2 regions of the Kitasatospora sp. NA04385 genome follow, and region 1 is predicted to be linked to the other one. Evidence: riboswitches for the same ligand, from Rfam matches in the RefSeq annotation. Region 1 holds a riboswitch; the other holds the start of a gene.

Region 1 (4,804 bases):
TGTGCGCCAGGCAGCGTTCGAAGGTCCAGACGCCCTCGCTGGTCTCCGGCCACTCGTAGCCGGACGCGCCGGTGGCGCCCTGGACGCCGACGGCCACGCAGTCCCGGGCCGAGGAGCCCGTCCCGGCGCCGAGGCTGAACCCGGTGAGCCGGTAGCCGCGCGGGTTGGGCTCGAAGACGGTGCGGGAGGCGACGCAGCCCTCGTAGGCGATGTCGTCGGAGGGGCCCTGCGGGGTGCGGGTGTCGATCGGGCCGTCCCACCAGTACGCGTCCTCCCAGGTGTTGTGGGAGATGCAGCCGCGGAAGGTGATGCCGTGGCTGGCGTGCGGCACGAAGGCGTGGCTGCCGGTGTCGCGGACCACCACGCCCTCGACCACGGTGCCGCGCGAGGTGTCCAGCAGCATGTGGAAGTGCAGCCCGTACCGGCCGAGCACCGCTTCGGTGACGGGCTTCCCGTTCCAGCTGTCCTTGCCGTCGCCGCGCGGCCCGAGCCAGCGCAGCGCGGCGTGCCGGACGTCGGCCGGGCGGCTGGAGGTGAGGTGGACGTGCGCCCGGCCCTGCTCGGTGCCCTCGACCCGGACGTTGCGGCTGAGGTTGAGCACCTCGGCGCCGAAGGTCGCGCCGCCGCCGAGCGCCACCCGGGGGTGGGCGTTCTGCAGCGGTCCGGTGAGGGTGACGGTGGCGCCGTCGACCCGCTTGACGGTCACCAGGTCGTACGAGGTGGAGAACCCGTCGGTGTCGGGCGGCGCGGTGGGCGTGACGGCCAGTTCGTCGCCGGGCTGCCAGCCGACGGGGGCGGCGGCCAGCTTGACGGTGGTGTCGCCGGGCTTGAGGGCGGTGGCGGCGCGCGTCCAGGCGGTGCGGGGGGCGCCGTCCAGCCGCAGGTAGCCCTGGCCGGTGACCCACAGGCCGGTGTCGGTGTCGACGACGGTCATCCCGCCGCCGGCGAAGCGGCGCTCGTCGACCTCCGGGAAGCGCAGCGTGTGGGTGTGCGCGCCGTCGGGGGCGAGCGCCAGGGTGCCGCGCACCTCGACGTTGCCCGCGCTGGCGAGCGTCAGCGACTTGTCGGCGGCGAACACCAGCGAGCCGGTCTTCTCCACCAGCAGCGAGCCGACCTGGGCGTCGGCGTCCAGCAGCACCTTGTCGGTGATCCGCACCGCGCTGCCGGGGCCGGGCACCGTGCCGCCCCAGCCCTTGGGGTCCGACCACCGGCGGCCGCCCTGGTCGACCGACGGGGGCGGTGCGGACGGCCGGGGGGACGCCGAGGCGGGCGGCGGGGCACCGGTCTCGGTGCCGTGCCGGTGGCCGGTCGGCGGCGGGCCGCCGCCCGGCCCGGGGAGGGCGGCGGGCTCGTCGGCCCCCGCGAGGGACTGCCGGAGGACCACTCCCCCGCCGAGCGCCGTCACCGTCCCGACCGCCAGCCAGGTCAGCATCCGGCGCCGCCCGACCAGCGGCCGCCGGTGCCGCGCCGGTTGGTCGCCCTTGCGCTGCTGTTCCACCTCGGCCGCCCTTCCGGGGCCCGCGACCCCGCGTCGTCGGGGGCAGCATAGGCAGAAACGGACCCGGAAAGCGGCATCTTTCGTTTCGCTTAAGCATCCTGACGTACCATCAGTCATCTGTTCGGCCTTCCGGAGCCGTGGGCCGGAGCTTTCCGGCCGCCGACCCGCGGGTGAATTCCCCGGGCCGCCGGAGCCCGGAGCCGGGGCGCCCGGCCCGGCCGGACAAACCGGCGATCGGGCACAAATGCCCGTCTGCGAATGGCCACAAAAGCCGAATACTCCCCCACCGCCCTGCATAACGCATCAAAACGGGCGCAAGATCACCAATTGCCTGACGCGCGACCAGGCCGCGCCACCGGTCGGGGAGTTCGCCGGATATTCCTTGATCGTGAATTCCGAACACTATGACGCCGATCACAGGCATTTGCGAATCCTCCTCGAATCCGCTTAATCTCCTGCCCACGTTCGTGGACACACGGACCCAGCTCACCCGGAACGCCGAGTCCTGCCGCCGGGTGGGTCGGCTCATGCACAACGCACCACGGCAGGGGCGGGGGAACCAGGTAAGTCGCCCCGGGCGGTCGAAGGACCGCACGGGGCTAGGGGTGAAGCCGAACGCACCACGCGGTGCGCGCGGCCGGGCAACTCCAGCCCGAATCCGACAGCTCACCTCGCAGGCGTGGGAGAGGAACGCTTCTTCATGCTGCCCATCAGCGCCAAGCGCGCCCGCCGCCTGATCGCCACCACCGGTGTCGTCGGCATCGGGCTCACCATCCCCTGCCTGACCACCGGCACCGCCTCCGCCGCGACCGTCGCCACCTGGGACAAGGTCGCCCAGTGCGAGTCCAGCGGCAACTGGTCCATCAACACCGGCAACGGTTTCTACGGTGGTCTGCAGTTCACCTCCTCCACCTGGGCCGAGTTCGGCGGCACCGCGTACGCCTCGCGCGCCGACCTGGCCACCAAGGACCAGCAGATCGCCGTCGCCGAGAAGGTGCTGGCCTCCCAGGGCCCCGGCGCCTGGCCGGTGTGCTCCATCCAGGCCGGTCTGACCAAGGGCGGCGCCGCCCCCCAGGTCGACACCTCCGGCTCGAACGGCTCTGGCTCGAACGGTTCCTCCTCGAACGGTTCCTCCTCCGCCGCGCAGGGCTCCGCGCAGGACTCCTCGCAGGGCTCCGGGCAGTCCACCGGCAAGAGCCAGTCGCAGCACTCCTGGTCGCAGGGCAAGTCCCAGCAGTCCCGGAGCCAGGCCCAGGCCCAGCCGCAGGCCCAGCAGAGCACCCCGGCCGCCACCGAGCAGTCCGCCGGCACCTACACCGTCGCGGCGGGCGACTGGCTGTCCGCCATCGCGCAGAGCCAGCACGTCGACGGCGGCTGGCAGAAGCTGTACGACCTGAACCGCTCGGTCCTCACCGAGGGCCCGGACATGATCTACCCCGGTCAGCAGCTCTCGCTGGGCGGCACCACGACCGCGCAGAAGTCCGCGCCGGCCACCAAGTCGTCGTCCTCGTCGTCCTCGTCCTCGTCCTCGTACAAGGGCTCGTCCTGGAAGAGCAGCCGCTCCGCCGCGAAGCCCTCGACCGGCACCGCGTCGACCACGAGCACCACCACCGCGAGCAAGGCCGCCACGGCCACCACCTCGACCGCCTCGACCACCACCACCGCCACCAAGGCGACCGGTTCGAAGGCCGCGGCGATCGACTTCGCGCTCTCCAAGGTCGGCCAGGCGTACGTCTACGGCGGCACCGGCAACGGCGGCTGGGACTGCTCGGGCCTGACCCAGGCCGCGTTCCGCCAGGCCGGCATCAGCCTGCCGCGCGTCGCCGCCGACCAGGCCGACTACTCGACCCGCGTCTCGCTGGACAGCCTGCAGCCGGGCGACCTGCTGTTCTGGTCCAGCAACGGCTCCAACTCGGGCGTCTACCACGTCGCCCTGTACGTCGGCGACGGCAAGTACGTCGAGGCGGCGAACCCGAGCGCCGGCGTCCGCACCGAGACCATCGCCAACTGGGCCCCCGACTTCGCGGGCCGCGTCTGATCGGCGAACGGCACACCGCTGCCCCCGGGGACCCTGGTCGGCCCCGGGGGCAGCGGCCTATCCTCGGCCGGAGAAGGCTCGACGACCGGGGAGCGGCACCATGGCGAAACTGACGATCACGCTGGACGCGGACCTGGCCCTGGAGGCGATGCTGCGGCTGGGCACCACCAACCCCCAGGACGCGGTGGAACTGGTCCTGCGCGACTACCTCGCCACCGACAGCCGCACCATCGCCCGCACCGGCGGCACCCGCGACGGCGACCGCTTCCTCCCCAACCCCCCGGTGGCCGAAGAGGGCTGACGATCCGCCGGCCGGACCCCGGCCTCCCCTCGCCCGCAACTTACGCGACTGTCAAGTAACTTACCGTCTAGTAAGTTTACCGGCGAGTACCTACCCTGGGCGAACCCCCACCCCACTCAAGGGAGTTCGCTGATGGCACACCCCCTCACCCGTGCCGCCCGCACCGACCGCCCACCCGTCGAGGTCCGCCGCGCCGCCGGGCAGGTCGTCGAGGCCCGGGCGCCGTACCTGGTACCGCCGCCCGCGGAGGGCAGTCTCGCGGAGCTACCGTTCCGCAACGCGCTGGCCGACCCGGACGCCGTGGTGGTGACCCGCCGTCAGCCGGACGGCGGGTGGCTGGACGTGACGGCCCGGCAGTTCGCCGAGCAGGTCGCGGGGCTGGCCCGCGGCCTGGTCGCGGCCGGGGTCCGCCCCGGCGCCCGCATCGTGCTGATGTCGCGGACCAGGTACGAGTGGACGCTGCTGGACTTCGCCGCCTGGGCGGCCGGCGCCTGCGTGGTGCCGGTGTACCCGACGGCCGCGGTGGAGCAGGCGGAGTGGATCGTCCGGGACTCCGGCGCGGTGCTGGCGCTCGCGGAGGACGCCCAGACCGCCGAGGTGCTGACCGTGGCGATCGCCCGCACCGGCGGGACGGTGCCGCTGTGGCGGCTGGACGAGGACGCGGTCGGCGCCCTGACCGGTCTCGGCGCGTCCGTCCCCGCCGAGGAGCTGGAGCGCCGCCGCGCGGCCCTGGGCCCGGACGACGAGGCGACGCTGATCTACACCTCGGGCACCACCGGCCGCCCCAAGGGCTGCCTGCTGACCCACGCCAACTTCCTCACCGAGGCGGCGAACTGCCACGCCCTGCTGGAGCCGGTGTTCGAGGAGGCGACCGGGGTGCGGCCGTGCACCCTGCTGTTCCTGCCGCTGGCGCACGTGCTGGGCCGGATGATCCAGGTGACCTGCGTGTACGGGCGGGTCCGGATCG
Region 2 (4,804 bases), 3.1 Mb from region 1:
CCTCAGCCGGCCAGCGGGACGTCGGTGACCGGGCGGCGCTGGGCCGGGACGACCTCGCCGATGGCCTCGCCGACCAGGGCGAGGACCTCGGCCAGCGGGTCGAGGTGGCCGGGCAGGTCGGCGAGCTGGACGATCCGCTCGCCGTCCGGGCCCGCCACCGCGAACAGGTCGATCGGGCCGAGGTGCTTGACGGCGGTGGCGACCAGCGCGGCGACGTCCGCGGGGTGGTGGATGTCGCCGGAGACGCCGACCACCGGGCAGCCGGGACGGTCGAGCTCGGCGGCCAGGTCCTCGGCGACGCCCGGGCGCAGGTCCGCGACCAGCAGGCCGGCGGCGCCGGCGGCGGAGAACCGGCGGGCCAGGTCGGCCCCCGAACCCCCGTCGAGCACCGCGATGACCACCACTGCACCGGCTACTCGCATGGCCTGCTCCCCTTTCAGAGCGCGCACCCGTGGTCGGCCCGCACGCCGCCCACGGTGGTTATCGGAGGATCGTAGGCTCGCCCCGACGCTCCGCAACAGGGATTACCCACCAGGTGACCAGACTCACGCGACGGCGCTTCCCGATACGGTCAAGACATGCCAGACCAGCCCCACGCCCCCCAGCCGCCCCTGTTCACCTGGGAGTTCGCCGCCGACCCCTACCCGGCGTACGCCTGGCTGCGGGAGCACGCGCCGGTGCACCGCACTACCCTGCCGAGCGGGGTCGACGCCTGGCTGGTCACCCGCTACGCGGACGCCCGGCAGGCCCTGGCGGACGCCCGGCTCTCCAAGAACCCGGCGCACCACAGCGAGCAGGCCCACCGCAGCGGCCGGGTCGGCATCCCCGGCGAGCGGCAGGCCGACCTGATGACCCACCTGCTGAACATCGACCCGCCCGACCACACCCGGCTGCGCCGGCTGGTCTCCAAGGCGTTCACCCCGCGCCGGGTGGCCGAGTTCGAACCGCGGGTGCGGGAGATCACCGACCGGCTGATCGACTCCTTCGCCGGCCGCGGCGAGGCCGACCTGATCCACGAGTTCGCCTTCCCGCTCCCCATCTACGCGATCTGCGACCTGCTCGGCGTCCCCGCCGAGGACCAGGACGACCTGCGCGACTGGGCGGGCATGATGATCCGCCACACCGGCGGCAAGCGGGGAGGCGTGGGCCGCGCGGTCAAGCAGATCCGCGGCTACCTGGCCGACCTGATCCACCGCAAGCGCGCCGACCTCGGCGACGACCTGATCTCCGGCCTGATCCGGGCCGGCGACCACGGCGAGCACCTGAGCGAGAACGAGGCCGCGGCGATGGCCTTCATCCTGCTCTTCGCCGGGTTCGAAACCACGATCAATTTGATTGGTAATGGGCTTCATGCCCTACTTTGCAACCCGGACCAGCGCGCGCTGCTCCAGCAGTCGCTGGGGCGCGGCGAGACGGCCCTGCTGGAGACCGGCGTCGAGGAACTGCTGCGCTACGACGGCCCGGTGGAGCTGGCGACCTGGCGGTTCGCCACCGCGCCGCTGACCATCGGCGGGGTGGACGTCCCGGTCGGCGACCCGGTGCTGGTGGTGCTGGCCGCGGCCGACCGCGACCCGGCCCGGTTCTCCGCCGAGAACACGCTCGACCTGGCCCGCTCGGACAACCCGCACCTGGGTTTCGGTCACGGCATCCACTACTGCATCGGCGCCCCGCTGGCCCGGCTTGAGGGGCAGAGCGCGATCGGCAGCCTACTGACCAGGCTTCCGGACCTCCGGCCGGCGGCCGATCCGGCCGAGCTGCGCTGGCGGGGCGGGCTGATCATGCGCGGTCTGCGCGACCTCCCGGTCTCCTTCACGCCCCGCTGACGCCGTTTCGACACCCGCGACACGCCGTACCGCTGGGCCGACGACGCGCCGGGGCGGGGGCGCGCGTCGCACTCCTGCTCGGAACGAATCCGGACATACCTGGATCGTTCGTGTACGTGAAAAGGGGATCCGTAATTTCGGCGTGATCATGGTGATATGAGCTTGTGATTGCTCGTCAGCTTTGCTTACTCTCCGACATGCCCGCAGCTGCGGGCCCCGATCGCGGCACGCCGAGTCCTGTCCGCCGCGTCCTCGGGCCACCTACCAGGTACCGGACAGGAGCGGGGGAACCAGTGTGAACGCCGTAGTCCCAACGGCTTGGGGTGAAGCCGCCGAGCAGCGGGCGCAACCGCGTCCGAACCGTCCGGCGGCCGGGCCAGCCTCCCGGTCCGAACCCGACAGCTCACCTCGCAGGCGTGCGGAGAGGATGTCCCGTGCTGTTCGCCAACACCCCTCGCCACCGCCGTAGTACCAAGGCCGAGAAGGTCATCGCCGCCGCCGGCGTGGCCTCGGTCGGCCTGGCCCTCCCCCTGCTCGCCGCCACCGGAGCGGCAGCTGCGTCAGCCGACACCTGGGACCGCGTGGCCCAGTGCGAGAGCGGCGGCAACTGGAGCATCAACACCGGGAACAGCTTCTACGGCGGCCTGCAGTTCACCTCCTCCACCTGGCGCGCCTTCGGCGGCGGCCAGTACGCGGCCCGCGCCGACCTGGCCAGCCGCTCCCAGCAGATCGCGGTGGCCGAGCGGGTGCTCGCCTCCCAGGGCCCCGGCGCCTGGCCGGTCTGCTCCAAGCGGGCCGGACTCACCAAGGGCGGCGCGCCCGCCGACACCTCCGAGGACACCGCCTCGCGCTCCCAGGAGCGCCCGAGCCCGCCCCAGCAGCCGAAGGGCTCGCCGTCGAAGAAGCCGGCCGAGCCCGCCGCCGAGCCCCAGGCCGCCGCCGAACCCCAGGCCGCCGCCGAACCCCAGGCCGCCCCGCAGAACGACGCCGCCCCGCAGCTCCCGGCCGCCGGCGGCTACACCGTCCGGGACGGCGACACGCTCTCCGGCATCGCCGCCGCGCAGAACGTCTCCGGCGGCTGGGAGCGGATCTACCGGGCCAACCAGGGGCTGATCGGCGCCGACCCCGACCTGATCCTGCCCGGTCAGGTGCTCTCGCTCTGATCCCGCTCCGACCCCTGTCCGGACGGTGTTCCGGCATGCGGGACGCGCACGGCCGGCGGCCTGACGAGGCCCCGCCGCCGCCCTGACGAGGGCCGCGTCCCCTGACTCCCCGTCCGCTCCCGGCGCGCGCCCGGCAGTTCGCGCCGCCGGGAGCGGTGGAGCGGCCGTCAAACAGGTGAACTACCGATGAGTAGCCGGGCCACACCGTGAGACGGGGCCCGGCCGGGCGTGGCCGCGCGGCGCTGTGCGGCTAGGCTCTGGTCGTAACGACCACACATCCGCTTCCGCTAGGAGATGCCTCGTGCCGTCCATTGATGTCGTCGTAGCCCGTGAGATCCTCGACTCCCGCGGCAACCCCACGGTCGAGGTCGAGGTCGGTCTCGACGACGGCAGCACCGGTCGCGCGGCTGTCCCGTCGGGCGCCTCCACCGGTGCCTTCGAGGCCCTGGAGCTCCGTGACGGCGACAAGAGCCGCTACTTCGGCAAGGGCGTCGAGAAGGCCGTCCTCGCCGTGATCGAGCAGATCGGCCCCGAGCTGGTCGGCTACGACGCCACCGAGCAGCGCCTGATCGACCAGGCCATGCTCGACCTGGACGCCACCCCGGACAAGTCCTCGCTCGGCGCCAACGCCATCCTGGGCGTCTCGCTCGCCGTGGCGCACGCCGCCTCCGAGGCCAGCGACCTGCCGCTGTTCCGCTACCTGGGCGGCCCGAACGCCCACGTGCTGCCCGTCCCGATGATGAACATCCTCAACGGCGGCTCGCACGCGGACTCCAACGTCGACATCCAGGAGTTCATGATCGCCCCGATCGGCGCGGAGTCCTTCTCCGAGGCCGTCCGCTGGGGCGTCGAGGTCTACCACACCCTCAAGGGCGTGCTGAAGGAGCGCGGGCTCTCCACCGGCCTGGGCGACGAGGGCGGCTTCGCCCCGAACCTGGACTCCAACCGCGAGGCCCTCGACCTCATCACCGAGGCGATCAAGAAGGCCGGCTACACCCCGGGCAAGGACGTCGCGCTCGCCCTGGACGTCGCCGCCTCCGAGTTCTTCGAGGACGGCGCCTACCAGTTCGAGGGCAAGGCGCTCTCCTCCGCCGACCTGATCGCGTACTACGCCGAGCTGGTCGCCGACTACCCGCTGGTCTCCATCGAGGACCCGCTGGACGAGTCGGACTGGGACGGCTGGAAGGCCATCACCGACGCGATCGGCGACAAGGTCCAGCTGGTCGGCGACGACCTGTTCGTCACCAACCCGGAGCGCCTGCGCAAGGGCATCGAGACCGGCACCGCCAACGCGCTGCTGGTGAAGGTCAACCAGATCGGCTCGCTGACCGAGACCCTGGACGCCGTCGAGCTGGCCCAGCGCAACGGCTACCGCTGCATGATGTCGCACCGCTCCGGCGAGACCGAGGACGTCACCATCGCCGACCTCGCCGTCGCCACCAACTGCGGCCAGATCAAGACCGGCGCCCCGGCCCGCTCCGAGCGCGTCGCCAAGTACAACCAGCTGCTGCGCATCGAGGAGATCCTCGACGACGCCGCCGAGTACGCGGGCCGCTCCGCGTTCCCGCGGTTCCGCTCTGCGGACAAGTAAGCACAGCCGCTCCGCGGACAAGTAGGCACAGCCGCCCCGCGGACAAGTAAGCGCAGCAGGGCTGAACTACCGCTTGATGTGACCGGTGCCCCGGTCCCCACCGCGTAGGGTGGGGCCGGGGCACCGGCATGCGCAGGAGGGGCGAGCAGATGGCCAAGTGGAGGATTCCCGGGTTGGCGGCGCGACCGCGCTTCACCAGCCGGGCCACCGTGCTGGTGCTCGTGCTG

Evidence for each region. Region 1 has a riboswitch for cyclic di-AMP ahead of HUT16_RS39150 (transglycosylase family protein). Riboswitches for the same ligand answer to the same signal wherever they lie in the genome.
Region 2: it holds a riboswitch for cyclic di-AMP, as region 1 does, so the genes downstream of both, HUT16_RS39300 (transglycosylase family protein) here and HUT16_RS39150 (transglycosylase family protein) in region 1, are expected to answer to the same signal.

Annotation. Positions count from the first base shown of each region.
Region 1 is NZ_CP054919.1:1,693,333-1,698,136, forward strand. Features, by position in the region: gene HUT16_RS07300 (hypothetical protein) at 1-1,498, opposite strand, end outside; cyclic di-AMP (ydaO/yuaA leader) riboswitch at 2,024-2,193, shown strand; gene HUT16_RS39150 (transglycosylase family protein) at 2,199-3,536, shown strand; gene HUT16_RS07310 (hypothetical protein) at 3,637-3,837, shown strand; gene HUT16_RS07315 (long-chain fatty acid--CoA ligase) at 3,970-4,804, shown strand, end outside.
Region 2 is NZ_CP054919.1:4,810,415-4,815,218, forward strand. Features, by position in the region: gene HUT16_RS39295 (SDR family NAD(P)-dependent oxidoreductase) at 3-422, opposite strand; gene HUT16_RS21565 (cytochrome P450) at 579-1,823, shown strand; cyclic di-AMP (ydaO/yuaA leader) riboswitch at 2,056-2,254, shown strand; gene HUT16_RS39300 (transglycosylase family protein) at 2,258-2,986, shown strand; gene eno (phosphopyruvate hydratase) at 3,288-4,577, shown strand; gene HUT16_RS21580 (septum formation initiator family protein) at 4,727-4,804, shown strand, end outside.